4 regions of the Saccharibacillus brassicae genome follow, and region 2 is predicted to be linked to each of the others. Evidence: riboswitches for the same ligand, from Rfam matches in the RefSeq annotation. Region 2 holds a riboswitch; each other region holds the start of a gene.
The links. A riboswitch is a leader RNA that binds a small molecule or an ion and turns the genes downstream of it on or off. The one in region 2 is predicted to bind thiamine pyrophosphate.
Positions count from the first base shown of each region.

Region 1: it holds a riboswitch for thiamine pyrophosphate, as region 2 does, so the genes downstream of both, tenA (thiaminase II) here and FFV09_RS06180 (ECF transporter S component) in region 2, are expected to answer to the same signal.
Region 3: it holds a riboswitch for thiamine pyrophosphate, as region 2 does, so the genes downstream of both, FFV09_RS12995 (ABC transporter substrate-binding protein) here and FFV09_RS06180 (ECF transporter S component) in region 2, are expected to answer to the same signal.
Region 4: it holds a riboswitch for thiamine pyrophosphate, as region 2 does, so the genes downstream of both, FFV09_RS10115 (ThiF family adenylyltransferase) here and FFV09_RS06180 (ECF transporter S component) in region 2, are expected to answer to the same signal.

Region 1 is NZ_CP041217.1:3,875,697-3,883,639, reverse strand. It holds gene yicI (alpha-xylosidase) at 1-140, shown strand, start outside; gene FFV09_RS23845 (hypothetical protein) at 278-424, shown strand; gene thiD (bifunctional hydroxymethylpyrimidine kinase/phosphomethylpyrimidine kinase) at 1,218-2,153, opposite strand; gene thiM (hydroxyethylthiazole kinase) at 2,150-2,992, opposite strand; gene tenA (thiaminase II) at 3,051-3,716, opposite strand; TPP riboswitch at 3,865-3,969, opposite strand; gene FFV09_RS16035 (YesK family protein) at 4,040-4,300, opposite strand; gene FFV09_RS16030 (hypothetical protein) at 4,641-4,946, shown strand; gene abnB (arabinan endo-1,5-alpha-L-arabinosidase AbnB) at 5,307-7,718, shown strand; gene FFV09_RS16020 (DUF2357 domain-containing protein) at 7,896-7,943, opposite strand, start outside.
Region 2 is NZ_CP041217.1:1,510,870-1,518,812, forward strand. It holds gene FFV09_RS06170 (energy-coupling factor transporter transmembrane component T family protein) at 1-604, opposite strand, end outside; gene FFV09_RS06175 (ATP-binding cassette domain-containing protein) at 601-2,379, opposite strand; gene FFV09_RS06180 (ECF transporter S component) at 2,363-2,974, opposite strand; TPP riboswitch at 3,099-3,213, opposite strand; gene FFV09_RS06185 (SDR family NAD(P)-dependent oxidoreductase) at 3,290-4,285, opposite strand; gene FFV09_RS06190 (glycosyltransferase family 4 protein) at 4,531-5,712, shown strand; gene FFV09_RS06195 (glycosyltransferase) at 5,709-6,851, shown strand; gene FFV09_RS06200 (DUF1861 family protein) at 6,854-7,837, shown strand.
Region 3 is NZ_CP041217.1:3,123,014-3,130,956, forward strand. It holds gene FFV09_RS12970 (TatD family hydrolase) at 701-1,642, opposite strand; gene FFV09_RS12980 (ABC transporter ATP-binding protein) at 2,159-3,190, opposite strand; gene FFV09_RS12985 (ABC transporter permease) at 3,187-3,987, opposite strand; gene FFV09_RS12990 (thiamine-binding protein) at 3,984-4,283, opposite strand; gene FFV09_RS12995 (ABC transporter substrate-binding protein) at 4,364-5,425, opposite strand; TPP riboswitch at 5,552-5,665, opposite strand; gene FFV09_RS13000 (pyridoxamine 5'-phosphate oxidase family protein) at 5,838-6,254, shown strand; gene FFV09_RS13005 (EAL domain-containing protein) at 6,526-7,566, shown strand; gene FFV09_RS13010 (undecaprenyl-diphosphate phosphatase) at 7,802-7,943, shown strand, end outside.
Region 4 is NZ_CP041217.1:2,430,134-2,438,076, reverse strand. It holds gene FFV09_RS10135 (FecCD family ABC transporter permease) at 1-309, opposite strand, end outside; gene FFV09_RS10130 (FecCD family ABC transporter permease) at 306-1,346, opposite strand; gene FFV09_RS10125 (iron-siderophore ABC transporter substrate-binding protein) at 1,352-2,452, opposite strand; gene FFV09_RS10120 (ATP-binding protein) at 2,996-4,309, opposite strand; TPP riboswitch at 4,582-4,692, shown strand; gene FFV09_RS10115 (ThiF family adenylyltransferase) at 4,758-5,837, shown strand; gene thiE (thiamine phosphate synthase) at 5,935-6,558, shown strand; gene thiS (sulfur carrier protein ThiS) at 6,567-6,767, shown strand; gene FFV09_RS10100 (thiazole synthase) at 6,772-7,650, shown strand; gene FFV09_RS10095 (FAD-dependent oxidoreductase) at 7,665-7,943, shown strand, end outside.

The sequences.
Region 1 (7,943 bases), 2.4 Mb from region 2:
CGACGTGGAAGCTTGTGCTGCGCGGCATCTCGGCGATCGAATCCGTCGAAGGCGCGGAAGCGTCGGCTGAAGACGCTTCGATCGTCCTGACTCCGGACGCGGAGAGCGGCAGATTTACCGTCTGGCTGCCGGAGTCTTGACCGGCGGCGCGGCGGCATGGAGAAGGATTTCATAGCTTTCAGCGCGAACGTGCTTTAGAATGGAACTCGACCGGAACCCATGAGCCTGTAAATCGCTTCAAGCGGTTTGCGTGTTATTCCATCACAAGGAGGATCTTATGCCGAACCGCAACAAAAACAAGTGGATGGTCGTGCTGGCCGCCGGCCTGCTGCTGCTCAGCGCCTGGAGCTGGAGCCGCGAAGCCGCGTCGCTCGCCGTCAACAGTACCCCGTCGCATTCGTCCATGCCGACGCTTCTCGACTGAGCGACCGCATGCTCTGGATCGACTGCATGGAAAAGATCGGCTGCATCGAAAGGATCGAAAGGATCGAAAGGATCGACCGTTCAGATCGGCCTTTTTGGCTTTATCCGACGCGAGTCTATACGCCGCTTATTTCTATCTATCGCCTACATAGGGCGTCACCGGCTTCGGCTCGGCGGCGCCAATTCGCTCGAACGGCTCGAACGGCTCGCTCCGCATGCAGGGCGCATGCTTTACTTACAGGTAGGCAGGTCGCTTGCTTGTATGCTTACCTTCGTTATCCCGGCGCCGGCCGCTTATGCAGCCGGAAGCCGGGATTTCGTTTTGTCCGTCTGTCCCTATGCGTTGTCGGTGCAGCAAAAAGAGCGGACAAGCCGCTCATCCGCTCCCATTGTCGACAAACCCGCCTGTCGCAAGCGCCTAACGAACCCTGATCACGCTATTTGCCTATTTACGCGCTTTTATCCAAACTAACGAATCGTCATCACGCTATTGCCTCAAAATCGGCCTAAAACGGCGTTTTCACGCCCAATAAGGATAGGAGGATTCGTTAGTTTGCTAAAAACACGAAAAATCGGCAAATAGCGCTGCTAGGATTCGTTACGTGTTCAAAAAGGCGCGCAGGTCCGCAAAAAGATTCCGCAGGGCGCAAAACGCGCAAGGGCGGAATGTCGCACATACCCTTTTCTTTACACTGGAAAAGAAACCGAGCACGCCAAAAGAAACCCGATTCTCCGACACGGAGAACCGGGTTTCTGTGTGCAATGAGCGGCCGGACGCGAGGCTCCGCATGCCGCTACCGGGTCGATCCCGCCCGCAGCCGGGCGTAAGCCCAATGGTCCGTCGGGCCGTGTCCGCCGCCCAGATTGAGAGCCGGCGCGCCTTCGATCGCCGCCTGGATAAAATCGCGGGCGGTTCGTACCGCGTCGCGAACGTCTTCGCCTAGGGCGAGCTGCGCCGTGATCGCGGCGGAGAACGTGCAGCCCGTGCCGTGCGTGTGCCGCGTCGCGATCCGCGGGCCGCTCAGCTCTTCGAAGTCGCGCCCGTCGTAGAGCAGATCGACGACGCGTGAAGCGCGCCCGGCGCCCGCTCCCGCCTCCGGCTCCTCCCGCCGCGCCCCGCCGGCGCCTGCTCTCTCCCCCGGCTCTCCTCGCCGTGCTCCGCCGGCGCCCAATCCCGCCTCCGAATCTTCCCCGGCATGGCCGCCTTTGATCACGACGATCTTCGCGCCGTAAGCGGCGATGCGCCGCGCGGCTTCGCGCCGATCCGCCATCGAGGCGATCGTCATGCCCGACAGCGCCTCCGCTTCGGGGATGTTCGGCGTGACGACGTACGCCAGCGGCAGCAGATGCCGCTTCATGGCTTCGATCGCGTCGGCGCGCAGCAGCTCCGCGCCGCCTTTGGCGATCATGACCGGGTCGACGACGACCCGGCTCCAGCCGAACGCCGCGATTCGCTCGGCCGTCTCGCGGATGATTGCCGCGTCGAACAGCATGCCCGTCTTCAGCGCGTCGACGCCGAGATCTTCGCCGACGGCGTCGATCTGCTCGCCTACCGCGCTTGGCGTCATCGGATAGACGCCGCGCACGCCCCGCGTATTCTGCACGGTGACGGCGGTAATCGCCGACATGCCGAAGACGCCCAGTTCCTGGAACGTCTTCAGGTCGGCCTGAATGCCGGCCCCGCCCCCGCTGTCCGAGCCGGCGATCGTCAGCGCCCTGAATACCGTCATCTCGCACCTCCGGCGCTTGCGGGCGCAATCGCTATCCGCCGTACCGCGTTCGCAGCCGCTGCCGCGGAAGCCTCGTCCAGCGCGGCCAGCGCATCGAGGAACGCGATCTGGAAGCTGCCCGGGCCGCGCCCGCCCGCGGCTGCGGCTGCCGCTTCGGCGGCGACGCCGTACAGCGCAAGCGCCGCAGCGCCCGCCCGCAGCCGGTCGCGTTCGACGGCGCGGAACGCGCCCATGACCGAAGTGAGCAGGCAGCCCGCTCCCGTGACCCGTTCGAGCAGCGCGTCGCCTCCGGTGACGACGTAACCGGCCGTCCCGTCCGTGATGACGTCTTCGCGGCCGGTAACGGCCACGACCGTGCCGAGCTTCGCGGCGGCCCGCATGGCCAGGTCCACGGCCGCGCCGCCGGCTTGCCCGCCCGCGTCGACGCCTTTGATCTCGCGGATCTCGCCGACGAGATGCGCGATCTCCGCGGCGTTGCCGCGCACGAGGTCGATCCGCACTTCGCGCAGCAGCCGAAGCGCGGACTCCGTGCGGTACGGCGTCGCGCCCGCCCCGACCGGGTCGAGCAGCACCGGCACGCCGGCTTCGTTGGCGGCCTGGCCCGCGATCGCGCACGCTTCGACCAGTTCGGCCGTCAGCGTGCCGAGATTGAGCACCAGCGCGCCCGAGACGCGCGCCATGTCCGCGACTTCCTCGCGCGCATAAGCCATGACCGGCGACGCACCGAGCGCCAGCAGGCCGTTGGCCGTAAAGTTCGTGACCACCGTATTCGTGATGTTATGTACCAGCGGCCGTTCGCTGCGCAGCCGCCGCAGCAGCTGCCCCATTTCCTGTTCCATCCTCGTCAGCCTCCCGATTTCGTGATGACATCCGCTTCGCGTGTACGCCCGGCCAGACCTAGACCGGCCATTCCTCCAGGCGATACGCCATGTCCCAGAACATGTACTCCAGCCGGCAGCTGGCGTCGAACTGCTCTTTGAGTTTGCGTTTGCGCGCTTCGCTCAGCGGCTCCGCCCATTGATCGAGCAGCTCCCGCATCTTGTCCGTCACGCCCGCTTCGCGGCTGCCGTAGAAATGCATCCAGTCGTAGAACGGATGCTCCGGACCCGGCTTCACTTCGTCCAGCAGGCGCTGCCCGATCTCCGCGTACGTCCACGGACACGGCAGCAGCGCCGCCAGAATGTCTTCCAGCGTGCCTTCATGGGCCGCGTTCAGCATGTGGCGGGTGTAATGGTGCGCCGACGGGGCAAGCGGATAGCCCTGCATCTCTTCGTACGTCACGCCGGCGCGCTCGCAGAAGTTTTGGTGCGGATGGATTTCGCTGTTGAGGATAAAAGCGATCTGTTCGTTGAACATCTGAATATGCTCGCGCTGTTCGCAGCGGGAGATCGCGATGCCGTAGATGCGCATGTACGCGTTCAGATATTCGAAATCCTGCTTGACGTAATGAATCAACTGTTCGCTTTGGAGCGTGCCTTCCGCGATGCCGCGGACGAACGGATGCTTGAAAATCGCTTCATAGATCGGGTCCGCCCCGCGGCGAAGCTGTTCGGTAAAAGACATGAATCATCGACCTCCAATAAGGGGATTCCCGCGCGAAAAGCAAGGTCCACCGCGGAGTTCCCCCGAATGAAAGCGCAAAAAAAGCCGCTCCGAAATGGAGCGGCTCCCGTTTATGCATCAAAAGTACAAACTTGTCGTTGTCCGAAACAGGGGTCCGGCTCCACTTCCCTACGCCGGTACGAGCCGGATCAGGTTCAAAGGGTCCAAGAGCTGTTCTTGTCTCAGCCGCGCAGCGGCTCCCCCAGTGGATCATGCTATTCGATTGACGCCCGAAGGCGGCGGGTCAGGTTACGTGTCTACTCTATCTCCGCCGCGCCTTCTTGTCAATGCTGCCGGTAGCGCAAATAGTGATCGATCAACGGCGAGCACATAAAAGCCGCCAGACTCGCCGTTCCGAGCGCGATACCCAGGGCGCTTGCGGTCAACCCGTCGAGCCGGTTCAAGTCAAAACTCGTAAAAATCATCATGAAGCTCGCCAGCAGAGACGCTCCCGAAGGAATATACGCCAGCTGCTGCTGATAAGGAAACTTTTTGTAGATCAAGTATGAAGCGCTCATCAGGATGATAAACGTCGATGCTGCCACAAACACGATGCCGCTCAGCTCGAACACCTCCTTGCACACGAGGATAGCACAAGTGCCTTTTGAAGAAGTGAAAATATTGTTAATGTTGCGATATCGACCCGCTCCTCGGTCCGCGGCACGCAGCCCGGACACAACGAATTCCAGCTTAAACAAAAAAGGACGCAGCGTCAACCAAGCGGGCGACGAACGGCGGTATTCCGTACTTTTTGACTGGTGGTTTATTAAACTTCTTTACGAAACAATCTTTTTTGTGCAAAATAGAGTCTAAGCAAAACCATTCACTCATTAAAGCGAGACAGCGAAAAAGCGAACACGCACAAAAGCAAAAGGAGGCTTACGGATGATCAAATCTGGTGGAGTGGACTCGGAAGTGATTGCGGCACATTTGAAGGAGGCGCTGGAGCAAAATCGGCTGCTGCTGACCGAACGTGCGGAACGGGACATGGAACGCGCCCATTTCGACGACGAGATGCTGAGTGAGTTCCTCCGCACGCCGCGGCGCATCGACAAATACGAAGGACGGCGCGACAACGGCTGCTCCTATATTTTATACGGCGTTCGTACGACGCGGGCTGTCGTGTCCGTGCATGACGGGTACGTGACGCTCGTCTGCCTGAAGCATAATCCGTTTCCCGCCGTCGGCTGACGCCGCGGACTAAGCACGGAGCGCATTTACCGCTTTGCTACCGCTGCATGAAGCTTCGAACCCCGGGCAGCCGGGATTCGGGGCTTTTTGGCATGTGTGGTTATAGACATAAGATCCAAAACCTTCAGGCTTTCTTTGCCAAACAAAAAACGGTTCACCCTTCTTATAGATTAACCATAATGTTTATTTTATAATCGACAAATTTTAGCAGACCGTAAATTAAGACTTGAAAAGAGAGTCGTTTTCGGTTTATTATTCGGTGTAAGCGGTATCAAAGTTATTTTTTCCATAAACCATGTCCTTCATTGTTCTATCTTGATTAACAAATTAATTTACTAAATGTTCTGAAGGAGACTATGTATGAACCGAAAAATTTGGGTAAAAACCGGCGTCACCGCCCTGACCGCCGCTCTGCTGCTTCCCCTGTCCGCCGATGTCCTGTCGCCGCCCGCCGCGGCTGCCGCTTCTCCCGCCGCAGCGCTGAGCCAAGCGGTACAGTTTCCGACGTTCAACGCCAAAGCCCCGACTTTCCGCGAAGCGTCCGTGCATGATCCGTCCGTCATCAAAGTCGGCGACACCTTCTATGTATTCGGCTCGCATCTCGCGGCCGCCAAGTCGAAAGACTTGATGAACTGGGACCTGATCGCATCCGGCGTGACGAATACCAACCCGATCATTCCCAACGTCAAGACGGAGCTCAAGGAAGCGTTGGATTGGGCGCAGACCGATACGCTGTGGGCGGCCGACGTTATCCAGCTTGCGGACGGCAAGTTCTACATGTATTACAATGCGTGCAAAGGCGACTCCCCGCGTTCCGCGCTCGGAATCGCCGTCTCGGACAAAGTCGAAGGTCCGTACAAGGATACGGGCATCATTTTGAAATCGGGCATGTGGGACCAGAAAAGCGAAGACGGCACGATCTACGATGCGACCAAACATCCGAACGCGGTCGACCCGGACGTCTTTTTCGATAAAAACGGCAAACTGTGGATGGTCTACGGTTCGTATTCCGGCGGGATCTTCATTCTCGAAATGGACCCGAAGACCGGCAAGCAGCTGCCCGGCCAAGGCTACGGCAAGAAGCTGATCGGAGGCAATCACAGCCGGATCGAAGGTCCGTACATGCTGTATAACCCGAAGACCGATTATTACTACATGTACCTGTCGTTCGGCGGACTGGACGCGGTTGGCGGCTACAACGTGCGCGTCATGCGCTCGAAGACGCCGGACGGTCCGTTCCTCGACGCGCAGGGCAACGATATGACCAACGTGAAGTCCGACCCGTCGAAGCCGCTGTTCGACGACGATTCGATCGAACCGTACGGCGTGAAGCTGATCGGCAACTACCTGTTCGAACGCAAGCTCGGCGATCCGGGTACCGGCGTCGGCTTCGGCGCCGTCTCTCCGGGACACAACTCCGCCTATTACGACGCGAAGACGGGCAAGCAGTTCCTCATTTTCCACTCCCGCTTCCCGGGACGCGGCGAGCAGCACGAGATCCGGGTGCACGAAATGTTCATGAACGCGGACGGTTGGCCGGTTGTCGCGCCGTACCGCTATGCGGGCGAGACCGACGCGTCGGCCAAAGTGCAGGCCGCGGAGATTCCGGGCGACTACCGCTGGATCGCGCAGGGCAAAGCCATCAGCGCCGACATCGTCTCCGACGTGTCCGTGACGCTCAAAGCCGACGGCACGCTTGCCGGGGCGGCCTCCGGTACGTGGAAGCTCGAAGGCGAAAACCGGGTCACGATCACGACGAACGGGGTCGTGTACAAGGGACTGTTTCTCCGCGGGACCCATCCGGTATCGGGCGAGCGCACGTTGACGCTGAGCGCCCTGTCCGCGGCGGGCACAAGCGTATGGGGCACCAAGACCGGCAAAGCCTCGGCCAAAGTCGCCGTATCCGCCGTCGACAAAGCGCTTGAGTTGAACGCTGCCGGCGATACGTATTACGATCTGACGCTGCCGGCTGCCGGCACCGAAGGCACGCAGATCGCGTGGACGTCGTCGGACCCGTCCGTCATTTCGAACGCCGGCGTCGTTACCCGTCCGGCCGCCGGAAAACAGGACGCCAAAGTCACGCTGACGGCGGCGATCACGAACGGCGAGGCGCGGAAAAACAAGTCTTTTAAATTGACCGTACCGGCCCGGGCGCAGAGCCCGCTGATCGCCGCGTACGGCTTCGAAGACGCTTCGAAAAACCGGCTCAAAGACGGTTCCCCGAACGGCTATAACGGCACGCTCGAGAACGGCGCGTCGTACGTCAAAGGCGGCAAAAGCGGCAAAGCCGCCGTGCTGAACGGCAAAGACGGCTACGTGAACCTGCCGGGCGCCGTCGCCGACGCGCAGGACTTCACGTTCGCCGGCTGGGTCAAATGGAACGGCGGCGCCGACTGGCAGCGCGTGCTCGATTTCGGCAGCGGCTTGGACCGCCATATGTTCCTGACCCCTTCGCAGGGCAAAGGCGCCCAGTTCACGATCCACCGCGACGGCAAAGACCAAAGTATCGTGAGCGCGGCTCCGCTGCCGACCGGCAAATGGGTGCATGTCGCCGTCACGATCGCCGGCAGCACCGGTACGCTCTACGTGGACGGCCAAGCCGCCGGCACCAATGCGGAGATGACCTACGACCCGCGCGACGTGCGCGCAAGCGAAGCCTGGCTCGGCAAAAGCCGCTTCGCTTCGGACGCCTTTTTCGGCGGCAGCCTGGACGAAGTGAAGCTGTACGACCGGGCGCTGAGCGCCGCGGAGATCGCGGCGCTGGCGAAGTAAGGCGGCCAAGTCGGCCGGCGAGTTGAAGGAGCGGCGGGACATCGCTCCGGCGTAAGTTCGGACGAACGCCGGCAGCAGCATTGATCTCATCCTCCGGTCATCGTCTGTTCCATTCATCGACCGTTCCCAAAAAGCCCACGACTTTTCGCGCTTGCCGCGAAAGCCGTGGGCTTTTTGTCAGTTCGTATCCAGCAGTTCGTCCAGCCACCGTTCCGCAAGCCGCGT
Region 2 (7,943 bases):
CCAGCAGCGGCAGCGCGTACAGCTCCGGCAGGCGCAGCAGCGCCGCGGGCGCGAAGCCCCGTCCGGCGCCTCCGGTGCCGCGCACGGCAAGGGCGTCGCGCCGGATGCGCAGCTCCTCCAGCGCCATCGGCATGAGGCGAAGCGACGCCATGAAGCTGTAGGCGTATTTGGGGCTGAGCTTCAGGCGCTGCATCAGCGCGTAGAACAGGTCGGTCGAGCGGGTCGTCAGCACGAACAGCAGCCCCTGGCAGCCGAACGCGATCGAGCGGAAGCCCAGATGCAGGCCGCGATAGAAGCTTTCCTGCGAGATCGAGATCGGACCAAGCGACCACCAGATCTCGGTGCCTTTGCCGAACAGGATCATCGACAGCGAAGCGGAAGCGAACGCCAGCGCGAAGCCCGAAGCGAGCAGCGCCGTTTTCCAGGCCGGATAACCGGAAGCGGCGAACAGCAGCAGCAGAAATACGACGGCCAGATAAAACGAAGCGTCGATCCGGTGCGTCAGCACCGTCAAAGCGAACAGCAGCAGGAACAGCGGCAGCTTGAGCGCCGGGTTGGCCCGGTGCAGCCACGTCGTGCGGGCCGGTTCGAAAAATCCGTTCACGGACGTACCTCCTTCGACAGCCGCAGCCCGTCGGCGCGGGAGCGGCCCGTCTGTTCGATCGAGGCCAGCCGGCCGTCTTCGATCCGCCAGATTTGCGTGGCCAGCCGCTCGGCGATTTCCATCTCGTGCGTAATCATCAGCACGGCATGGCCGGAAGCGCGCAGCCGCTCGCACAGATCCAGAATCGCGAACGCGTTGCGTGCGTCCTGGCCGAACGTCGGCTCGTCGAGCAGCAGCAGCGGCTTGTCCGACACGATAGCCGAAGCGACGCTGAGCCGGCGCTTCTGGCCGAGCGACAGCAGGTACGGATGGCGCTCGGCATAATCGCCAAGCCCGAAAACGTCTAGGCAGTCGGAAGCCCGGCGCAGAATGCCGGCTTCCGCTTCGCCGTCCGGTCGGCTGCGCCCGAACCAGCGGGCGCGCCAGCTGCCGCGGGCCGCGCCGCTCTCCGCCGCTTCGCTGCGCAGCGTGAACGACACTTCGTCCAGCACCCGGTTCGTCACGAACTGGAACTCGGGGTTCTGGAACACGAAGGCGGCGTGCCGCGCCGCCGTCTCCCGCAGCGCCCGGCGGCCCGGGGGGCGTTCCCCCGCGTATTCGCACGAGCCTTCATGCGGCAGCAGGCCCATCAGCCCGAGCAGCAGCGAGCTTTTGCCGGCGCCGTTCGGGCCGGTCAGCGCGATCAGGTCGCCGGGCCGGACGGCGGCCGATTCCGCCGCGCAGACGGCCTTGCCGCCGCGCAGCACGCGGAAATCGCGCAGCTGAAGCAGCGGCCGGGCCGCGTCGGCGGCTTCGCCCGGAGCCGCCGATGCGCGCGGCCCGGCAGCGGCGGCCGGAACGCCGGGGGCTTGCGCGTCAACGGCATAGCCGGCCGAAGCCGCGACAGCCGCCTGATCGACGCGCTCGGGCGCAGCGACGCGGAGCGCCGCTTCGCCCGATGCCGCCGCGCCGCCGACAGCGCGCCGCTCGCCTCGCTCGCCGGCCAGCCGGGACGCCGGAGCCGCCCCGGCCCCGTAAGCCTCGTGCCAGGCTTCCGGATGCCAGATGCCGTATTCGCGCATCTCCGCGCGGTAGCGGCCGAAGATCAGGGCCGCCGGACCGTCGGCCAGTATCGTGCCGTCGCCCCGGAACAGGACGACCCGGTCGACCCAGTCCAGCACTTCTTCGAGCCGGTGCTCGACGATGATAACTGTCCGGCCTCCGGCGACGCGGCGAACGGCGTCCCAGATCGTGCGCCGCCCTTCCGGGTCCAGCAGCGCGGACGGCTCGTCGAGCAGCAGCGTGTCCGGTGCGAGCAGCAGCACCGACGCAAGCGCGAGGCGCTGCTTCATGCCCTGCGACAGCGAGCCGATCGCGACGTGCGGGTCGGGCAGGTCCAGCCCGACTTCGCGCAGCGCCTGTTCGATCAGCGGCCGCATCCGCGGCGCGGGCACTTCCAGATTCTCCAGCACGAAAGCCAATTCTTCGTCGACGTAAGGCATACAGAACTGCGTGTCGGGGTCCTGGAACACGATGCCCGCCGAATCCGGCACGCTCAGCCGCTCCGCCTTGAGCGGCACTTCCGTGATCCGCGGGATGATGCCGCCGAGCACCTGCAGCAGCGTCGATTTGCCGCAGCCGCTCGGGCCGAGCAGCAGCACTTTTTCGCCGCGGCGGATTCGGAGCGACAAATCGCGAAACAGCAAGTCCGGCGTGCCGGGAAATTTCAGCCGCAGCTTCTCCGCTTCGGCGGCGTATTCGACCTTGGGCTCCGGCTGTTCAGCTGTCCAGCGCATCGTATTCTTTCCTCTCCACCGGCCGCAGCGACTGGGTAACGCCGGCTTTTTCGAGCAGCTTCGCCAAGCCGTACATCAGGTACCCGGCGATGACGAAGCCGCTGATCGTCCGCAGCGAATATTTCAGAATAAGCAGCCACGTCGCGTATTCCGTGACGTACCCGTAATAAATGTCCGCCAGCAGCGAGCCGGCGGCCGCCGCGATACCGGCAAGGCCCGCGACGAAAGCGCTGGTGCTGCGGTAACGGAACGCCGCGAAGACCAATTCGGCGCCCAGCCCCTGCACGACGCTGTAGAGCAGCAGTTGGATGCCGTAGGCGCTGCCGAAAGCGATCTCCAGATGCGCCGCCGCGATCTCGGCGATCAGAGCGACGCCGGGCTTGCGGATCAACAGAAACGCAAGCGTCGAAGCGGCGAACCACATGCCGTAGACCAGCTCGTCCGACTGGACGAACAGCAGCCCCGCGATGCTCGATACCGATGCCCACAGATGGTAGACGACGCCCAGCACGAGCGATACGACGACCGTGACCAATACGTCGGTCAGCGTCAATCCTTTGCGCCGCGAAGGCGCCTTTTCACTTTTGATACCCATTGTCCCATTCTCCCCGCTCATAGTCGTTTGCTGCGGTAACGACGAGGGTTCGCCCGGCATTTTCGCTGCCGGAAGCGCAAAAAAGCGGCTTTCCGGCATAAAAATGCGCAGAAAGCCGCCGATTTCACGGACGGATACGAATTCTCTACGCTGGCATGATCCAGATCAGATTAACGGTCAGAAGCGGTCAAACGGCTTCAATCTCAGTCCGGCTCGCCCGGACCCCCGTATCGTTATGCAGTTGCTTTTCACCCTACACCTTTTGGCGCGGCAGCGCAACAGCGAATTTCCGCATGCGCCGCTTAGGTAGGTCTCTTACTTCATGCCGCGCCGCAAAATCCGCAGCATAACGGCCTGCACCAGCCGGTCCGGCAGCCGCTTTTTGAACCAGACGAGCGCGGCCGCCCCGCGCGGCAGCACATAGCGAAAACGGCCGCGGCCCCGCCGTCCGAGCGCCAGGTCCACCGCGAGCTTCGCCACGTCGCGCGGATCGCCGCCGCTCTGCGCGCTGGCACGCGACATATCGAGCATCCGCTGCAGCGCCGCCTCGTTCGGCGAATGCTCCGCCCGGTGAATGCCGGCGAAGCCTTTGTCCCAGATCTCCGTCTTGTACGACGCCGGTTCGAGCACGTAAGTGCGGATACCGTGCGGAGCCGTCTCAAGCGCGAGCGATTCGCTGAAGCCTTCGATCGCGAACTTTGACGAGACGTACGGCGCGTAGCCGGGCAGGCCGATCGCGCCGCTGACGCTGCTCATCTGGATGATGCAGCCGCTTCCGGCCTCGCGCATGTACGGGACGACCGCGCCGGTCATGGCGATCAGGCCGAACACGTTGACCGCGAACTGTTCCCTCCAGCCGTGCATCGGCACTTCGCCGATGAATCCGCCCATCGCGAGTCCCGCGTTGTTGACGAGAATATCGATCCGCCCGAACGCTGCGCCAATGTCCGCCACCGCTTCGGTCACGCGTGCGTCGTCACATACGTCAAGCGCCACCGGGAAGATCAGGCCCGACACCGGCCCGGTTCCGAGCGGAATCAGGCCGCGCGGTTCGATCGTCTTCCCGGCGTCTCCGCTCCGATTCCGGACGGCGCCGGCTTCGGCTCCAGGTTCTGCGTCCCTGCCCGCTGCGACTTCCGCCCCTGCCGCGCGGTCGGCTTCCCGCGCCGCGGCCAGCAGCCGCTCCGCCGCTTCCGGCCGCCGCATGCAGGCCGCTACGCGCACCCCCTCCGATGCCAGCCCGATACAGATATGCAGGCCGAACCCGCTCGACGTGCCTGTCACGATCGCCGTTTTATTTTTCGTATCCATGTTTCGGCGCTGCTCCTTCACTTGGACCGCTCCCCGTTTGTCAATTTTCATTACATTATACGTTTGCTTGCTTTACATAATATCGACCAAGTGATAGCGTTGATCTATTCCCCTTACGAACGGACTCCTCTTCTGGATCACTCTGTTTACCCTTTCCTTTTCATGCACCCCTGATAGAAATAAAGCTCTCTTTATTTCTTTTTTTCGTTCTGTTTTATGTAAAAATATGAAAAGGAGGATTTATCATGATAAATCCAAATCTCCAACCTGCCACGCCCGGAATCAAAGCCGTTTTCGTTGGAACCAGTTCGCCGCGCGAGTGCGGATTGGCCGTTTTTTCCCAGGATATGATGAGCCAGTTGGCCCTGCTGGGCGACTTCGCTCCCCCGTCCATTATAGCGGTAGAAGACGAAAGAGCGTATGCGTACCGCAGCGAAGTGATCGGCAAAATCGCGCAGAACCGGCTTGACGATTATTTACGGGCCGCGGATGACCTCAACCGGAGCGACGCGGACGTCGTCGTCATCCAGCACGAATTCGGCATCTACGGCGGCGACAACGGCAGCCATATTCTCGATTTCGCCGCGGCGCTGCACGTTCCGTTCATCGTCATTTTTCATACCGTGCTGGCCGCCCCGTCTTCGGAGCAGCGCCGGATCATGCAGGAACTGGCCGCGCTCAGCTTCAAGGTCGTCACGATGGCGCGCAACAAAATCGCCGATTTGACCGACGTGTACGACATCTCGCCGACCAAAATCGAGATGCACCATCACGGCGTCCCGACTGTGCAGACAGAGAGCCGCGAGCAGCTGAAAGTCCGTTACGGGCACGAAGGACGCCAGATCCTGTCCACGTTCGGCTTCCTCAGTCCCGGCAAAGGCATCGAATACGTCATCGAAGCGATGAGCCGCGTCGTGCTTACCCATCCCGAAGCGCTGTACATCATCTGGGGCCGTACCCACCCTAGCATCAAGCGCCGCGAAGGCGAAGTGTACCGGGAAAGTCTCCAGCAGCGGGTCGCGGAACTGGGCCTCGGCACAAACGTGCTGTTCGTGGACAAGCATCTGTCGCAGGAAGAAGTTGTGCAGTCGCTCGTTATGTCGGACATCTACCTCACCCCGTATTTGGGGCAGGATCAGGCGGTCAGCGGGACGCTCGCGTTCGGCATCGGCTACGGACGGGTCGTCATCTCGACGCCTTACCGCTATGCGCAGGAGATGCTGGCGGACGGACGGGGACTGCTGGCGGAGTTCCGGGATTCGGTCTCGCTGGAAAAACATATCCTGAGCGTCTTCGATCAACCGGAGCTCAAAGCGGACATGGAACGCCGGACGCTCCAGCTCGGAAGCACGATGCACTGGAACCATATCGCCGGCGAATACGCGGCGCTGCTGCGCACCTGCTCCGCCAAAGGAAGTGCCGTTTGAACACCGCCCCGAACCCCGACGCGCTCTCCCTGTCGTACCTGCGCCGGCTGACGGACGACACCGGCATTTTTCAGCATACCAAATTCGGCGTGCCCGACCGTTTCCACGGCTATACGTCGGACGACAATGCCCGGGCGCTGATCGCCGCCGCGCTGGCCTATGCGGCCCAGCCGGGCGAGACGACGCTGGATCTGGCGCATACGTATACAGCTTTTCTGTATCACGCGCAAAATGACGACGGCAGCTTCCGGAACTTCATGAATTACGACCGCTCGTTCGCGGAGACGATCGGTTCCGAAGACTGCCAGGGCCGCTGCGCCTGGGCGCTCGGCTCGGCGATCGCAGACAGTCCGCTGCCGGACAATCTGCAAAATACGTGCAAGTACATGCTGAACCGCGCGCTGCCGCATCTGGAGGAGATTCGTTCGCCGCGGGCGATGGCGTACGCCTTAATCGGCCTGACTTCGATACTGGACGCTCCCGGGGCGCTGCTCTACGCGTTTCCTTACGGAGACGCGGACGCGCCGGACCCGGAGTTTCTGCCGCGCACGCGGATCGAAGCGCTGGTCGACAAGATGGCCGGCCGGCTGCTCGGCAGCTACCGGACGTATCGCAGAGACGATTGGCACTGGTACGAAGATTCGATCACGTACGGCAACGCCATGCTGCCCTGGGCGCTGCTCAAAGCGTCGCGGCTGCCGAACCGGACGGAGTACGCGGAAGCCGCGCGGGAAAGCCTTGATTTTCTGCTGCAAAAAACGTCCGCGCCCGAAGGATATTTCAAGCCGATCGGCAGCGACGGCTGGTACGTCCGGGGCGAAGCTCCGGCGCCGTACGACGAACAGCCGATCGAAGCGGCCGAGACGCTGCTCGCCTGTCTGGAAGCGTACGACCTGCTGGGCGATCCCGCTTACCGCGCTTTTGCGGTCCGCTGTTACGACTGGTTCCACGGCAGCAATTCGCTGCGCAAATCGCTGATCGACGCCCGGACGGGCGCCTGCTACGACGGTCTGCACGCCCGCGGCTTGAACCTGAACCAGGGTTCCGAGAACATCGTGTCCTACTGCACGGCCCAGGCGGCCATGCGGCCGCTGCGGCATGACGAGCCGGCCGCCGCGGCCGGAGGCCAACGCTCATGAGCATGCTGCGAAGCGAATGGACGGCCCGAACGTGCGAAGAACTGCTGCGCGATTACGTGCCGGCCGAGACCAAAGGCCGCAAACTTGTGTTCGAAGGCGTGGACGGACGCGACGTGTACAATATTACGGCTCCGTTCCGGAACGAAGGCGAATGGTATATGGCGGGACGGGTGGAAGAACGCAATTCCGAAGATTCGGAAGTCGTCTTTTTCACGGCCGAGAACGGCATCTGGAAAGCCAAAGCCGATCTGCCGCGCTTCCGCCTGCAGGACCCGTTTATTACGCGGCTCGGCGGCGAATGGATCATGGGCGGCGTGCAGCTGCACTTCTCCAAAGAACCCGAACGCAAAATCGACGGCTGGCGCACCGTGCTGTACCGCGGAAGCGTGCTGCACGATTTGACGCACGTCAAGTCCGGTCCGTGGAACATGAAAGACATCCGGCTGACGCCGCTGATCGACGGCACGGTCGGATTCTTCTCCCGGCCTTTCGGCGTGGAAGGACGGGTCGCCGTTATCGGATTCAATATCATCCAATCGTTCGAGGAGCTGTCCGAGACGATCTTCCTGCACGGCCATCTGTTCCGGGACCAGTTCGTCAAGGAAGAATGGGGCGGCGCGAACGAGATCCATATGCTGAGCAACGGCATGCTCGGCGTGCTCGGTCATATTTCGCGCCGCGACGCGGACGGCATGCTGCATTATCATGCGATGACGTTCGGGCTCAACCCGTGGACGCTGGAAAAAACAGAGCTGAAGATCGTCGCGGTCCGCGGCGATTTCCCCGACGGTCCGGCCAAGCGTCCCGATCTGGTCGACGTCATCTTCAGCGGCGGGCTGATCCGCGAAGCGGACGGCCGGGCGGTGCTGTACGTCGGCGCAAGCGACACGGAAGCGTACAGCCTTGAGCTGGGCGATCCGTTCCTCGAGTACGAACGGCTGCCCGCCGTTTGCGCCGAAGATCCGCACGGCCTCAAAGGGAAATGAAGCACGCACCAAAAAGACCTCCGGAAAAATTCCGGAGGTCTTCGGGTTTCCTGCGCATCGGGCCCGGCCGCAAGGCCGTCGTCCGCCGTGCAAGAAAATATGTAGG
Region 3 (7,943 bases), 1.6 Mb from region 2:
AAAAGAGCCAGAAAACCGGATGACGGTTTTTGGGCTCTTTTTTTGGGTTGTTTTGGGCGGGAGCGAATATTCGGGACGCGGTGTGCGGGGAACAGGGAGCCGCGATCCGGGTGAGCGGGCGTCGGAGCGATAGCCGATGACGCGGCGTGCGAAAAGGGAGAGGCTAACGAATCCTGGGCGCGCTAAGTCGTCTTTTTGGCGTGGTTTTCGAATGTAACGAATCGTGAGCACGCTAATCGGGCCAAAAGCCGGTTTTGGCCGGGAAGTCGGACGAATAGCGATATGACGATTCGTTAGATTTGCAAAAAGGCCGGAAAATCGAAAATAGCGATAGAAGGGTTCGTTGGAGTTTGGGCGGGGCGGCGGATAGACGGGCGGTCTGCCGGCCGGGTAGGCGATGGACGGACAGGCGCGAGGATGTGCAGACGGGCGCGAGGATGTACACACAGGCGCGAGGGTGTGCAGACGGGCGGCGTATTTACCAGCAAATCTACGCACTAGCAAACGTATGCACCGGTCAGTGCCCGCATCCGCGGACTCACGTACCGGCAAACGCCCGCACCCGCGGACTCACGTACCGGCAAACGCCCGCACCCGCAGACTCACGTACCGGCAAACGCCCGCATCCGCGGACTCACGTACCGGTAAACGCCCGCATCCGCCGACCCTCCCGCGTCCGGCTATTCGCTCCTTAACCCGTCTAACGCAGCGCGTAGAAACGCCGGGCGTTATCCAGCAGGATGGCGCGGGCAGCGGATTCGTCGAGTCCGCGGAGCTGCGCCCATTCGCGGCAGACGTCGGCGGTCATGGACGGATGGGTAGCGCGTCCGGAAAAAGGACCTTCGAACGGCCACGGGCCGTCGGTTTCGCTCATGACGAGCGTTTCCGGGTAGAGCCGGGCCAGGTCGCGGATTTCTTTTTCATAGAGCAGGTCCGGGGTAAAAGAAATCCGGTAGCCGCTCGCGATCATGCGCCGGACGGTGTGCTCGGAGCCTTTGAACCAGTGGAAATGCGCGCGTTCGACGCTGTATCGCTCCAGCAGGTCGCACGCGGTATCCGCATCTTCGTACACGGCGTGCAGAGCGATCGGCAGGTCGTGCCGGGCGGCAAAAGCGACGAAGCGTTCGAGCAGCCGGACGTATCCGTCTTCGTCGAGGCTTTCGCCGCGTTCCGACGCTTCGAGCCGGCTATAGTAAGGCAGGCCGACTTCGCCGACCGCCGTCATGCGCGGCGGTTGGGCAGAATTTGAAGGCGCGGAAAGCAAACAGGGTGCTGCCGATTTCTGCACGCCGGACGCCGTTTCGGGCGTGGACTCTGCCGGCGAAGCCTCTTCCTCTGCCTGCGCATCTGCCCGTTCGCCTATCCCCTCACTTGTCGCAGCCCGGGCTTCCATCCAGGCGAATAGCGCTTCTTCTTCCTCGGGAGTCGGCAGCGGCTGCTCGGGATGGAAGCCGTAAGCCGGGCGCACGACGTCCGGATATTGTATCGCCAGCGCCTCGGTCCGGCGCGCGGATTCCAGGTTCATCGAGACGGCAACGACAAACGCTCCACCTTCGTCCTGGAACTCGCTCAGCATGCGCGCCGCCTGCTGCGGATCGTACTGCTCCAGATGAATATGCGAATCGGCCAATTTGGCGCTCATGGCGGACGAACCTCCTGTCGTTTTTTTATATGAAAAAAAGCGGCGGGGCGCAAAGGGCAGGGCGAAAAAGGACGGGCCGTCCGGACCCTTTAAAACCCAAACCCAAACCCAAACCCAAACTAAAATGTGTGCAAAATGACAACATTTTATACCGAAACAAGCCGATTTTGCGAAAAAGTGTTCATTATGCTCACATTTTCCGCGAAAATCGGCCCAAAACGTACTTAAAGCTCGGATTTGTTGTCATTTTGATCACTTTTCGCTAAAAAATCGGATTTCCGGGTGAAAATGTTGACGAAAGGTCAACATTCCCTCAGCCTACGCTGCGACTGCGACTGCGACTGCGACTGCGACTGCGACTGCGACTGCGACTGCGACTGCGACTGCGACTGCGACTGCGACTGCGACTGCGACTGCGACTGCGACTGCGACTGCGACTGCGACTGCGACTGCGACTGCGACTGCGACTGCGACTGCGACTGCGACTGCGACTGCGGCTGCGGCTGCGAGGCCGTCTTACCCTCTCGCAGCCGCGTCGCGGCTTTTGCGCTGCTCTTCCTTCATCAGTCCGGTCAGTTCGCGGCGCAGCGCCAGAAATTCCGGCGTTTCCGCGATCTCTTCGCGGCGCGGGCGCGGGAACGGGACTTCGATCCGCCGAAGCACGGCGGAAGGGCGGCCGGACAGCACATAGATCGTGTCCGACAGCAGCAGCGCTTCCTCGATATGGTGCGTGACGAACAGCACGGAGCGCCGCGTCTCTTCCCAAATATCGAGCAGCCACGCTTGCATCTCGCTGCGGGTAAAAGCGTCGAGCGCGCTGAACGGCTCGTCGAGGCACATAAGTTCGTGCGGACTGAGCAGCGCGCGCACAAAGGCCGCGCGCTGCTGCATGCCGCCCGACAGCATGTGCGGATACGCCTGCTCGAAGCCGGCGAGACCGGCGCGCGCCATCCAGCGGCGGGCTTCTTCGAGCGTCTCCCGGCGCGAGGCGCCGTTGATCTCGCGGTCGAGGATCACGTTGCTTTCGATCGTGCGCCAGGGAAGCAGCGCCGGCTGCTGCGGCATGTAGGCGATATGGCCGCGCTCGCCGGTAATGACCCGGCCGTCCAGCGCGATCTCGCCGGCGTCCGGCCGAAGCAGTCCGCCGATGAGGTGGAACAGCGTGCTTTTGCCGGAACCGGACGGTCCGATCAGGCTGACGAACTCGCCCTCGCGCACTTCGAGCGAGACGCCGCCGATGACGGGCAGCGGCTTGCGTCGGCTGCCGAACGATTTGCTTACGCCGGACAGCGCCAGCTTGACCGGCGAATCGTGCCCGCCTCCGGAAGCGGCTCGCAGCTGCGCGTGTTCTCCGTCAGCGTTCCTGCCGCCGGATTCAAGCCGGCGGCCCGCATCCGCTCCGGCACCGCTCCCGCCGTTCTCTACCCCGCGCCGCGAATCGCTCTCGCCATGCTCTACCTCGCGACGCGCACCGCTCCCGAGCCTACCGTCGTCTCCGACTCTTTTAACCGGCAGGCCGTTCTCTTCGATTCCGCTCATCCCGCTCATTCCGCTTCGCCTCCTTCCGCGTTCCCGCTTCGGCGTCCGCCGCGCACGACGAGCCGCTCGATCAGCGTGACCAGCAGGAACAGCAGCAGGCTGAGCGCGACGATGATCACGATGGCGGCGAAGATGCGGTCGGTGCGAAACGCCGATTTTTGCAAAATCATGTAATAGCCGATTCCTTTTTGCGCGCCGATCCATTCCGCGATAACGGCGCCCATGACGCTGTACGTCGCGGCGATGCGCAGTCCCGAGAACAGGGAGGGCAGGGCGTGGGGGAACTCCAGTTTACGGAAAATTTGCACCCGTTTCGCCCCGATCATGCGCATGTAGTTCAGCATCGTCCGGTCGGTCTGCGCGAATCCGTCCATCGCCGAGACGGCGACGGGGAAAAAGCACACGAGCGTAATGACGATAATTTTCGGCAGCAGGCCGAAGCCGAACCAGATCATGAGCAGCGGCGCAAGCGCGATCGTCGGCACGTTCTGGCTCAGGATCAGCAGCGGATAGAGCGCCGATTTGAGCAGGGGCACCAGATGCAGCAGGCAGGCGACCAGCAGGCCGACCGTCGAGCCGATCGCGAATCCGATCAGCGTCAGCCGCAGCGTGGACAGCGTGTGCATCCAGAGCGAGTCCGCGCTGCGCGAAGCTTCGCCGGCGATCAGCGAAGGAGACGGCAGAATCCACGCTTCGATCGCGAAGAAGCGGACCGCCATCTCCCACACGAACAAAAACAAGAGGACCGCCACGAAGGGCGGCCACGCGGAGCGGAACCATCGGCCGAGCGTCAAGCGCAGGCTCATGGACGGTATTTGGCGGTCAGACGTTCGATGCTGATCCCGTCCGGACTCGGATAATGCGCGATTTTGATCTGGGAGATGACACTCGGCGCGCCGGCTTCGGTCAGCGCTTCATGCATCTGCCGCACGATCTCGAGCAGTTCCGGCAGTTCGCCTTCCATGGTCGTCTCCAGCGCGTGTACCTCGTATTTGACGCCGGAGCGCTGGATCACTTCGATCGCTTTGTCCACGTAGGGGATGGAGTCTTCGCCGTTCGGCGTCTTCGGGATAACCTGAATGCTAAGCAGGGTCGCTGCCATAAACCATCTTCCTCTCTGGGCTGAATTTTATCTGGATTCTATCCGAATCTTGTCCGAATCGGACCCGACCCGGAGTGCTTCTATTTCGCTGTCGGCAGATAGTCGTTGGTGAACGCCTTCGTGGAATCGAATTCGCCTTCGAGCAGGTTCTGCGAACTCATCCACTTGCCGTAGTTGTCCCATACTTCCGGCTTCTGCATGCCCCATTGGTCCGCGTCGTCGCGGTATTTCGGGCTGAGCCATTCCTGGCTCGCTTTGACCAGTTCGGGATCAAGGTCCGGCACGGCCTGGATCAGGATATCCGCCGCTTCGGCCGGATGGTCGATCGCGTATTCGTAGCCTTCGCTCGTCGCTTTCATGAACGCTTTGACCAGTTCCGGGTCGTCCGCGATCTGCTTCTCGTTCGTCGCGATGACCGGCGTGTAGTAGTCGAGACTGTCGGAATAATCCTTGACGTACAGCATGTCGATCGGTTCGCCGCGCAGCTTCGCTTCGATGCCTGTCCAGGCGTAGAAGATCCAGGCGAAGTCGATATCGCGTTTGACCGCGGTGAAGAAGTCGGCGTCGCCCATGTTGATGTTTTCCACTTTGGACACGTCCGCGCCTTCCTGGTCCATGATCGATTTCATGACCGCCGCTTCGACCGGGGAACCCCAGCCGCCGTACCGTTTGCCTTCGAAGTCTTTGGGCGATTTGATGTTCCGGTCGGTCGGAGCCGCGAAGCCGGACGTATTATGCTGGATGACCGCGGCGAGCGAGACGAGCGGAACGCCCTGGACGCGCGCCTGCGTGATGCTTTCCTGGTAGCTGATGCCGAACGGCACTTCGCCCGAAGCGACCATCTGGTCCGCGCCGCCGGCACCCGGCTGCAGGATCGTGACCTTCAAGCCTTCCTGTTCGTAAAAACCTTGATCCACCGCGGCATACAGGCCGGTGTGGTTCGTATTCGGCGTCCAGTCCAGCACGACGCTTACGTCGCGCAGCGTCTGCGCTTCGCCGCCATCCGCCGCTTTCGGGTCACCGGTCGCCGCAGGCGTTCCGCCGCCGGCACCGCCCGAGCAGGCGGTCAGCGCCAGCAGCAGCGCCGCGAGCGGAGCCGTCCATTTTATTCTTTTGCCGATCCCCTTGTGCGTGCTTCTCATTTCTCTGTCTCCTTCAACCGTATTGCCCGCTGCTTCATGCCCGCCGGAACGCCAAAAAAGCGCCCCGGATTCCGGGACGCGTCACGTCGATGCAAGCTGCGGGTCCCGATCGAGAAGCTAGATGGGGCAAACACGCTTAAACGTTCCTACGCTGGCATTACCCAGATCAGGTATAAGGGTCAGTATCTGCTTGGGATACACTCTCAGCCGGCCTTGCTTCCGGCACCCCCCGGGGGTTATGAATTTGTCGGGTTTGCTTCGGAGTCATTATAGCCTTTAAAAGAAAAGCTGTCCAGCGAACGAATCGATTCGGTAAGCATCCGGTTCACTTTCGTCTATTCGGGTACTTACTAATAGAGAGACGAACCACTGTAGCTCGAATACACCCATCTTGCTTAGGAGGCTTTATACCATGGACCAACAACAATTGGAACAAAAAATTACGGAAACTTTGGAACGTAACCGTTTCGGATCTTTCGCCACGGTCGAAGGCGGCCGTCCGAAAGTACGTTACATGACCGTATTCAATGAAGGCATGACCATCTATCTGGTCACCAGCTCCCAGACGCACAAAGTCGAAGAATTGGAGAAGAACCCAAACGTGGCGCTGCTGCTCGGCTTCGAACAAGGCGGAACGCAGGACGAAGTCCAGGTCGAAGGTACGGCCGAAATTACGCGTGACGAAGAGCTGCGCAAAAAGCTGTGGCACGATTCGTTCGAGCAGTGGCTCGAAGGACCGGAAGATCCGAATTACGTCGTGATCAAAATCACGCCTTCGCGTGCGGAATACGCCAAAAGCAAACACGAAGTGGAAGTTTGGGAAGGCTAAACCTCTTCTGAACGCATAAGTCAATTGTTGTATAAAAAGCTCCGAATCGGCCCAGTGGCGCCGGTCGGAGCTTTTTTGTATGAGAATTGTGTGAAATTGTTTTGATAATCAGCTAAAAGGTCTAAAAAATAAGTCGAAAGAACCCGATTCTAAAAGAGGGGCACTGGGTAATAGGTGAAGATTGAATCGCTTGCTGTCTAGGTTAAAGGAACCGGTTTTTTGGTCGGAGTGGATATTGCGTCAATTATAAGTTTTGGGGGGTTCCTTAAGTATGGAGCATATATGCAGCAGCTGTCAGCCGGTAAAGCCCATCGAAGATTGGGGTACCGTGTATTTGCGTCCCGTGACGGAGATGCTGAATGAGTTGGTCGAAGATCGCAACTGGAAATCGGGACGAAACGGCTACGAGAGCGGCGTTCTGTTTTTTTCATATACGAGCAAGGAACAATTTCTGGAGATGGCGGAATGGCTGAACAGCCTGCCGGTCGAATGGACGGAACCGCTTCAGGTGAAGATCTGCGGGGAAAAAGATTCGCCGGTTCTGCTGCCATGGCTGCCGTTCTCCCAGATCGCGGCGCGGTTTCAAAACATGGACATGGTCAGCATCATCACGCAGGAGAAATTCACAAGCTTCATGCAGCCGATCGTCAACGATCAGGAAGCGATCGTCGCTTACGAATTTCTGCTGCGCGCGGCTCCCGGGGGAGAGTCGTTCAATCCGTTTGAACTGTTCGACGTGGCGCGGCGTACCGGGATGCACTCGTTTCTCGACCGGGCGGCGCGAATCTCGGCGATCCGTCGCAGCGCGGAAGTGCTGCCCAAAGGCGTAAAACGTTTTATTAATTTTCTGCCGTCCTCGATCTACAATCCGGACTACTGCCTGAAGCATACGTTTGCCGCTATTCAGCGCTACCAGCAGGACCCGCAGGACTTCGTGTTCGAAGTGGTGGAGACGGAACGGATCAGCGACATGCCGCATTTGCAGCGCATCTTCAACGTGTACCGTTCGCGCGGCGTGTCGGTGGCGCTGGACGACGTCGGTTCGGGTTATTCGACGCCGGAAGTGTTGGCCAACCTGAAGCCCGATTTCGTCAAAGTCGACCGGGGCTTGATCGACCGCTGCGACGAATCGCCGGACAAGCAGCGCCGCATCGAAGAGATCGTCAACATTTCGTCGAGCTTCGGCGGCGTCGTGCTGGCGGAAGGCATCGAGCGGCGCGAAGAATACGAGTTCTGCCGCAGCCTTGGCATTTCGCTGGCCCAGGGTTATCTGTTCGGCCGCCCGGCGTCGGAACCGATCGCCGTCGGCTGACGGATTGCGATAATTAATCGGTCGTTTCTTTTGCGAAAAACAGAGCAGGCCTGCCCGGTGGGCGGACCTGCTTTTTGGTTTGGAAGCCGGCGATGCAGCGAGCGGGCAGGGGCGGCGAGTGCGTGCGTGGCTTTCCTATTCCCTCCGCTTCATGTTAAATTGGGAAGATGTGCCGGGAGCCGACGTTCGGTTTTTCGACCGGGCACAAGTATACATAGAAGAAAGTGGGAGAGAAATGGAAGAAAGCTGGCTGTGGCTCAAATACCTGATTCTGGGCATCGTGCAGGGCGCGACCGAACCGATCCCCGTCTCGTCCAGCGGTCACGTGATCGTCGCGCAGCGTCTGCTCGGCGTGGATCAGACGGGACTGACGTTCG
Region 4 (7,943 bases), 920 kb from region 2:
CAGCGTCTGGAACGTGTAGCCGGCGATGCCGAACGCGAAGCCGGCGAACAAGCCGGCCAGCATGCGCGGCAGGCGAAGCGTGCCGACGGCGAACGAGACGCCTTTGATCTTCTCGCCGGACAGGGCGCGAACGACCTGGTCGAGCGGATAGATCGTATTGCCGAGCATCAGCATGGCGGCGCACAGCGAGACGGCGATCAGCGTGAGGATGCCGGTCACGAGCATCCAGCGGCGCGCCCGCTGCCGCCGGCCCGCGCGGATGAATTCGACGGACGCCGCCGGCACCGCGAGTTTGGAAGTCAGGGTCATAAGGAACGCACCTTCGCTCTCATCGCCAGAATGATCAGAATCGGAGCGCCGACGAAGGCGGTCACGACGCCGACTTCAAGTTCGCCCGGACTGCCGATCAGCCGGCCGAAGACGTCGGATACCGTCAGGATGATCGCGCCCGCGACGGCCGACAGCGGAATGACGAAGCGCAGGTCCGGTCCGACCATGAGGCGGACCACATGGGTCGCCAGCAGGCCGATGAAGCCGATGGGCCCGGCCAGCGCGGTCGTCGCGCCGCACAGGATCACGCCGGCGAGCGCCGCGATCAGCCGCAGCGTGCCGGTCTTGACGCCGAGGCCTTTGGCGGTCTCGTCGCCGAGCGCCAGCGCGTTAAGCGCCGGCGAAGTGAGGAAGCCGATCAGCAGGCCGACGAGCAGGAACGGGAGGAACGTTCCGATACTGCTCCACGTGCCCGACCCGACGCTGCCGACCTGCCAGAAGCGGAACTGGTCCATGACGTGGGAACGCGGGATCAGGATGGCCGTGACGAGCGAGGAGAGAGCCGCGCTCGTGGCCGCTCCGGCCAGAATCAGCTTGATAGGCGTGGCTCCGCCGCGCCCCAGGGAACCGACGCCGAACACGAATACCGCCGTAAGCGCGGCGCCGGCCATTGCCAGCCAGATGTATTGGCTGGCCGTCGTCATATTCAGGAAAGCCATGCCGCACACCACGAACAGAGAAGCTCCCGTATTCACGCCCAGTATGCTCGGATCGGCGATCGGATTGCGCGTCACGGCCTGCATCAGCGAGCCGGATACGCCGAGCGCCGCGCCGCAGAACAGGCTGAACACGGTCCGGGAGATCCGTTTTCGAACGATGTTCGCTTCGTAGGAGTCGTTCTCCGGACGAAACAAACCGTCGATCAAATCGTGAAACGGCACTGCCCGCGAGCCGAATGCGAGGGAGGCGAGAATACTCGCTCCCAGCAGGATCAGGCTCACGATCAGTACCGTAAGGAAATGCTTCGGGATGTGCGGACTCGGACGGTGATCGCTCGAGACCGTAATCGGGTTCATCTTGTTTATTTAACCTTGTCGGCGGCAGCGCCGAGCAGCTTCATGTAATCGTCGATCGTGTACGCGATCGACAGCGGCGTCGGCGTTCCGGCCGCGACGAGCGGCGTATCCGCCGTGATGAAAGCGACGGAACCGCGTTCGATGGCCGGGATTTTGCCGAGCAGCGGATCGGCCTGCAGCGCTTCGAGCAGCTGGTCGTCGCCGTAGCCGACGATCAGGTCGACGTCGTTCAGCGCCTGGGCGTTCTCCGCGCTCAATTCAAGCGAGTAGCTGTCCGGATCGGTAATCAGCGAAGTGATGCTCTCCGGGTAAGTCAGGCCCATCTCTTCGAGGAACGAGACGCGCGTATCGACCGGCGTGTAGATGTGCAGCTTGGACAGATCGTCGGAGGAGAAGTTGACCCAGGCGATTTTTTTGTCCTTGAGCTGCGGGTAGGCGGCGAATTTCTCGTTAATGAGCGTTTCGGTGTCGGCGATCAGCTTCTCGCCTTCGGCCGGCATGCCCATGCCCTGGGCGATCAGTTGAACCTGCTCGCGCCATTTGGTCGTCCACGGGGACGTCGGGTAAGCGACGACCGGAGCGATCTCGCTCAGCGTGTCGTAATCTTCCTGCGTGATGCCGGAATAAGCGGCGAGGATCACGTCCGGCTTGGTATCGGAGATCGCTTCGAAGTCGAGGCCGTCCGTGTCCTGGAACACGTTCGGGTCGGCTGCGCCGAGCTCGTCCAGCTTTTCCTTCGTCCACGGCAGCAGTCCGCTGTCGTCCTGTACGCCGAAGTTGGCGGCGGAGAAACCGTCCGGTACGACGCCCAAAGCGAGCGCTACGTCCTGGTTGCCCCATTGGATCGTGACGATCCGTTCAGGCTTGCTCTCGATCACGGCATCGCCCAGCGCGCCCTTGATCGTAACCGGGTATTCCATGGCCGAAGCGTCGGCGGCAGCCGGTTCTTCTTCGGCAGCTGTCGTCGTGTCCGCGGCCGGAGCCGTTTCGGTCGTCGCCGAATCGGGAGTCGTAGCGGCCGGCTGCGCGCCGCAGCCGACGAGCGCCAGAACCAGCAGAATCGAGATCATGGCGGTCAGGAGCGAATATTTTCTTTTTCTGTTCATGATGAACCCCTCTCTGTGTGGAAAGCTTATTGGGTGGAGCAAAAGTCTACGCGGTGAATAAAAATGCAATAAAATGAGAAATATGATTCTGATAATGATTATCAACATCACTAAATATATCGGTATACAGGGAGCGCTGTCAATCGCAAATTTGAGCGCTCAGCCGGAAATACGTACGTATTTTCATAGCAAAACCTGACATTGGACGCGGAAAAGAACGGATCGAGCCGCAATTTTCGAACATTCGCAGACCAGGCACGCCAAAAATGCCCGTCGCACCAAGATCGGACATTTGGAAGGGAGAGCATACGAAAACGCCCCTACTGAAGTACGGACGTTAGCAGGCAGGGCATACCAAAAACGTCCGTACTTGGAGTACGGACGTTCGCGGCACGCAGGTTTAAAGTTCCGGACTTGAACATGCATGCTTATACGGAATTATACGAAAAGCGCAGGAAGCGGAACGACCGGCCCGGGCCGCTTGGATTTCACCAGACAGCCCGATGCTCCGATGGTTCGCCGGCCAGTCGGCTTACCGCCCGCTTACCGGCCCCAGGCCGATTCGGGCAGCTCGACCGGCAGGCTGAACGAGAAGCAGCTGCCTGTCGCCGACGAATGCTTCAGCCGCAGCTCGCCGTTCATCAGGTCGACGAGCTGCTTGCAGATCGACAGGCCGAGCCCGGTGCCGCCGTAGCGGTTGACGTAGTTGGCCGTATGCAGCTGCGTGAACGCCTGGAACAGCAGCGGCTGCTTGTCTTCCGAGATGCCGCTGCCGGTATCGGTGACGGTGAACGTCAGATGCACGTTGGCCTCGCGGTCGTCTTCGAGCGCGGCGCCCGAGGCGGACGACAGCGGCAGCACCGCTAGACTCGTCTCCCGGCCTGTTCCGGATTCGGCGGAGACGTAAGCTTCGATCCGGATCTCGCCTTCTTCCGTGAACTTCAGCGCGTTGGACAGCAGGTTGATCAGGATCTGCCGGATTTTGTTCTCGTCCCCGATCCAGAGATCCGGCATATGCATCGGAATGACCTCGTTCAGCTTGACGTTTTTGCGGGCGGCTTCCGAGCGGAACAGCTGCAGCACTTCGACCAGGCAGCCCCTGAGCGAGAACGGTTCGTACACGACTTCCATTTTGCCGGAATCGAGCTTGGAATAATCCAGGATCTGATTGAGGATCGTCATGAGGGAACTGCCGCTGGAATGGATCAGCCGCAAATACTGCCGCTGCGTCTCCGACAGATGCGTCGATTCGAGCATCTCGCCCATGTTCAGAATCGCGTTCATCGGGGTGCGGATCTCGTGGCTGAGAATGGCGAGCAGATTCGCTTTTTCTTCGAGCGTCTTTTTCCGTTCCTGCTCGGCTTCGCGCCATTTCTGGTACGTATGGTCGAGGGTTAGCATATTTTCGAAAAAAGCGGCCAGCGATTGCAGCAGCTCGACGTCCTGCGGTTGATACGCGTAAAAGTTGTCGTCGAACGCGCACAACGAGCCGAACACGCGGCCGTCGCCGTCCTTGATCGTGACGCCCATGAACGAGCAGCCGCCGATAAAAGGGGTCACGTCCATATTCCGGGTCAGCGGGTGGTTCCGGTTGTCGTCGATCACGAGCGGCTCGGGGCCGTGTTCGGTCACCAGATGGCAGTAGGAATCGGTGTGGTCGATCACGAGTCCTTCCTGTAAAATGACGGCGCTCCGGTTGATCGTATTGAGCACTTTGGTCTCGTATTCGTCGCTCAACGCGATGCAAAACGTGTTCGCGGGAATGATCTTGCAGGCCGTATCCACGATTTGGGCGGCCGAGGCGTACAATTTTTCGGACAAAACGTCCATCACGTCGATATAACTCGTCTTAAGCAAAGCGCACCTCCAAATAAATAAACGTTTCGGGACAAAGAAAAAACCATTTATTAAAATATTTGCGTAAAATAGGAATAGGAGTATGAAAAAGAGAGCGAATAAACGTAGATAATGTCGGAAAAAGACGGATTTCTACTAAGTATGTTCTGTTATAAACTCATAACGGCTTCTCCTAAACAGGTATCGCGTACGCTTGGCGCAAAAAAAGTCGAATCGCCGGCCGATCTCCCCGTTGCCAAGCGTCGAACGATTCGTTATGCTGAATTCAAACCGAATATGAATGCGGGTGCTGGATGAAGTCCGGCTGAGATGGGAGCCTTGTGCCCCGGACCGTTAATCTGATCCAGGTAATGCTGGCGTAGAGAACCTCATTCGAATTGTTCAAGCCATTCGTGTATTCTCCGAATGGCTTTTTTGTTTGTTCACGCACAAAGCGGGGAGGACGATCATGAACGACGACCTATCGAAAACAACGGAAATAACCCGGAACGCCGCTGCGCAAGCAGGCGGCGGGGCGGACGACGAACGGTACTCCCGGCAGAAGCTGTTCGCGCCGATCGGCGCCGAAGGACAGCGCAAGCTGTCGGAACGCGCCGTGTGCATTGTCGGCATGGGCGCGCTCGGCACGGTGCTGGCGAACCATATGGTCCGCGCCGGCGTCGGCAAGGTGCGCATGGCGGACCGCGATTACGTGGAGCGCAGCAACTTGCAGCGGCAGATGCTGTACGACGAAGAAGACGCGGAGCGGTCGCTGCCCAAAGTGGTGGCGGCAGAGAGCAAGCTGAAGCGGATCAACTCGTCCGTGGAGATCGAAGCGGTGTTTGCCGACGTGACGCCCGGCAATATCGCGCAGCTGCTGGACGGCGTCGACCTGGTACTGGACGGAACGGACAATTTCCGGACGCGGTTCCTGCTCAACGACGCCTGCTACGCGCACGGTATTCCGTTCGTGTACGGCGGCGCGGTCGGGTCGAGAGGGATGAGCGCGATCTTCGTGCCGGGCGAGACGCCGTGCCTGCGCTGCTTCATCCCGACCGCCGATTCCGGCGGCGAGACGTGCGACACGGTCGGCGTGATCGCGCCGATCGTCGATATCGTCGCTTCCTACCAGGCGGCCGAAGCGCTCAAATATCTCGTGGGCGACCGCGAAGCGCGGCGCGGCACGCTGCTGTCCATCGACGTCTGGAACAATCGCCAGCACGAACTCGGTTCGGTGCGCGCGCGGCCGGACTGTCCCTGCTGCGGGCTGCGGGAATATCCGGCGCTCGCCCGCGAAGCGGAGACGACGCTGTCGCTGTGCGGCCGCGATTCGATCCAGATCGCGGGACACGCGCCGTTCGAGCTGGAATCGTGGCAGCGGCGCCTTGCGCCGGCGGCGCGCAGCCTCAAAGCGAATCCGTACCTGATCCGGGCCGAGCTGCCGGGCGGCGAGCGGATCGTGCTGTTCGCGGACGGGCGGGTGCTTGTGCAGGGGACGGACGATCCCGTTCGGGCGCGCACGATTTACGACCGGTATGTCGGGGATTAGGCCGGGTTGCCCAGCAGGGCAGACGCAGGCGCAAGACAGGGGCATAGAACGGAATCGAAATCGAAATCGAATGTGAAAAAACAGGGAGGCGAATCTTTTGCGGGACTTCAGATTATATGCGATTACCGGCGAGAACTTTCATCCGGGACGCGAACTTGCGGACGTCATGGAGCAGGCGATCATCGGCGGCGCCGACATTGTCCAGTTCCGGGACAAGCACAGCGATCCGGCGGAGCGGCTGCGCAAAGCGCGATCGCTGCGGGAGCTGACACGGCGTTACGGCATTCCGTTCATCGTGAACGACCATATCGACCTGGCGCTGGAAGTGGACGCGGACGGAGTGCATCTGGGACAGGGCGACGTGCCGCTCGAAGAAGCGCGGCGGCGCATGGGCTCCAAAATCGTCGGCATCTCGACGCATGCGATCGAAGAAGCGCTGCTGGCGCAGGAGCAGGGCGCGGACTATATCGGCGCCGGTCCCGTGTACGCCACGCAGACCAAAGCCGACGTCGTCGCGCCGGTCGGGCTCGGTTATATCCGCGAAGTGTCCGAGCGGATCGGCATTCCGTTCGTGGCGATCGGCGGCATCAAGCTGCACAATGCGGACGACGTGATCGCGGCCGGCGCGACGCGGCTGTGCGCGGTCAGCGAGATCGTCGGCAGCGACGATCCCGCGGAGGCATGCCGGGCGTTTATTCGCATACTGGACAGGAAAGGGTGAGCCTTCGAATGGTGGAATTGATCATAAACGGAAGCAGGCAAGAGCTGGAAGCCGCCACTTTGGCGGACGTCGTGGAGCGGCTCGGTCTGACCGGGCGGCCGATCGTGGCGGAAGTGGACGGCGAGGTGCGCACGTCGGAGCAGTGGGCGTCGACGCCGGTCACGCCGGGCATGAAGATCGAATTGGTCCATTTTGTGGGAGGAGGCTGAACCGATGAACGAATATGAAGATGAATACGGATACGACAACGGCCAAGCAGCAGCGGGAGCAGAGGGCCGCGCCGACTCGGCGCGGCCGGCAGAGCGGATCGAACCCGGCGGCGACGGCTGGAGTCTCGGCGGCCTGAACATGCAGTCGCGCTTTTTCCTCGGGACAGGATTGTTCCCGAACCCGTTCGTGCAGACCGAAGCGATCGCCGCGTCCGGCACGGAAGTGCTGACGTTCGCGATCCGGCGCGTCGATCTGGAAGCGGCGGAAGACGATTCGATTCTCCAGCATCTGGAGCAGGGCGCTTACCAATTTCTCCCGAACACGTCGGGCTCACGCACGGCGGAAGAAGCGGTGCGAATCGCGCGGCTTGCGCGCGCGTCGGGCCTTAGCGATTGGATCAAGGTGGAGATCTGCGCCGACGAGCGGACGCTGCTGCCCGATCCGATCGAGACGCTGCGGGCGACCGAGATTCTCGTCAGGGAAGGCTTTACGGTGCTGCCGTACATCTCGGACGATCCGGTCATGTGCCGGCGCCTGGAAGAAGCGGGCGCGGCGGCGGTCATGCCGGGAGGCGCGCCGATCGGCACCGGCCTCGGCATCTTGAATCCCTACAATATTAGCCTGATCGTCGAGCGGTCGAACGTGCCGGTCATCGTCGACGCGGGCCTCGGCACGGCCAGCGACGCGGCGCTGGCGATGGAACTCGGCGCTTCGGCGATTCTGATGAACACGCCGGTCGCCAAAGCGCAGGACCCCGTCGGCATGGCACGGGCGATGCGCCTTGCGATCGAAGGCGGCCGGCTCGCCTATCTGTCGGGCCGGATGCCGAAGAAGCGGTACGCGTCGGCCAGCAGCGGCTTCGAGTCGCTGATCGTGGAATGAGCGGGGGAGCGGCCATGAACGATTCGTTCCTCGTGCTTGGCGGAGGTATCATCGGCTTGTCCTGCGCGCTGGAGCTTCGGCTGCGCGGCGCGGACGTGACGCTGCTCGAAGCCGGCGCCTGCGGCGGGCAGGCGTCCGGCGCGGCGGCCGGCATGCTCGCGCCGTATTCCGAAAATCCGGATTCGCCGGACGAGTTCTTCGCGCTGTGCCGCGCAAGCCTCGACCTGTATCCGGCCTGGCAGCGGCAGGTCCGGGAGCTGTCCGGCCGGGACTTCGAATATACGGAGTGCGGC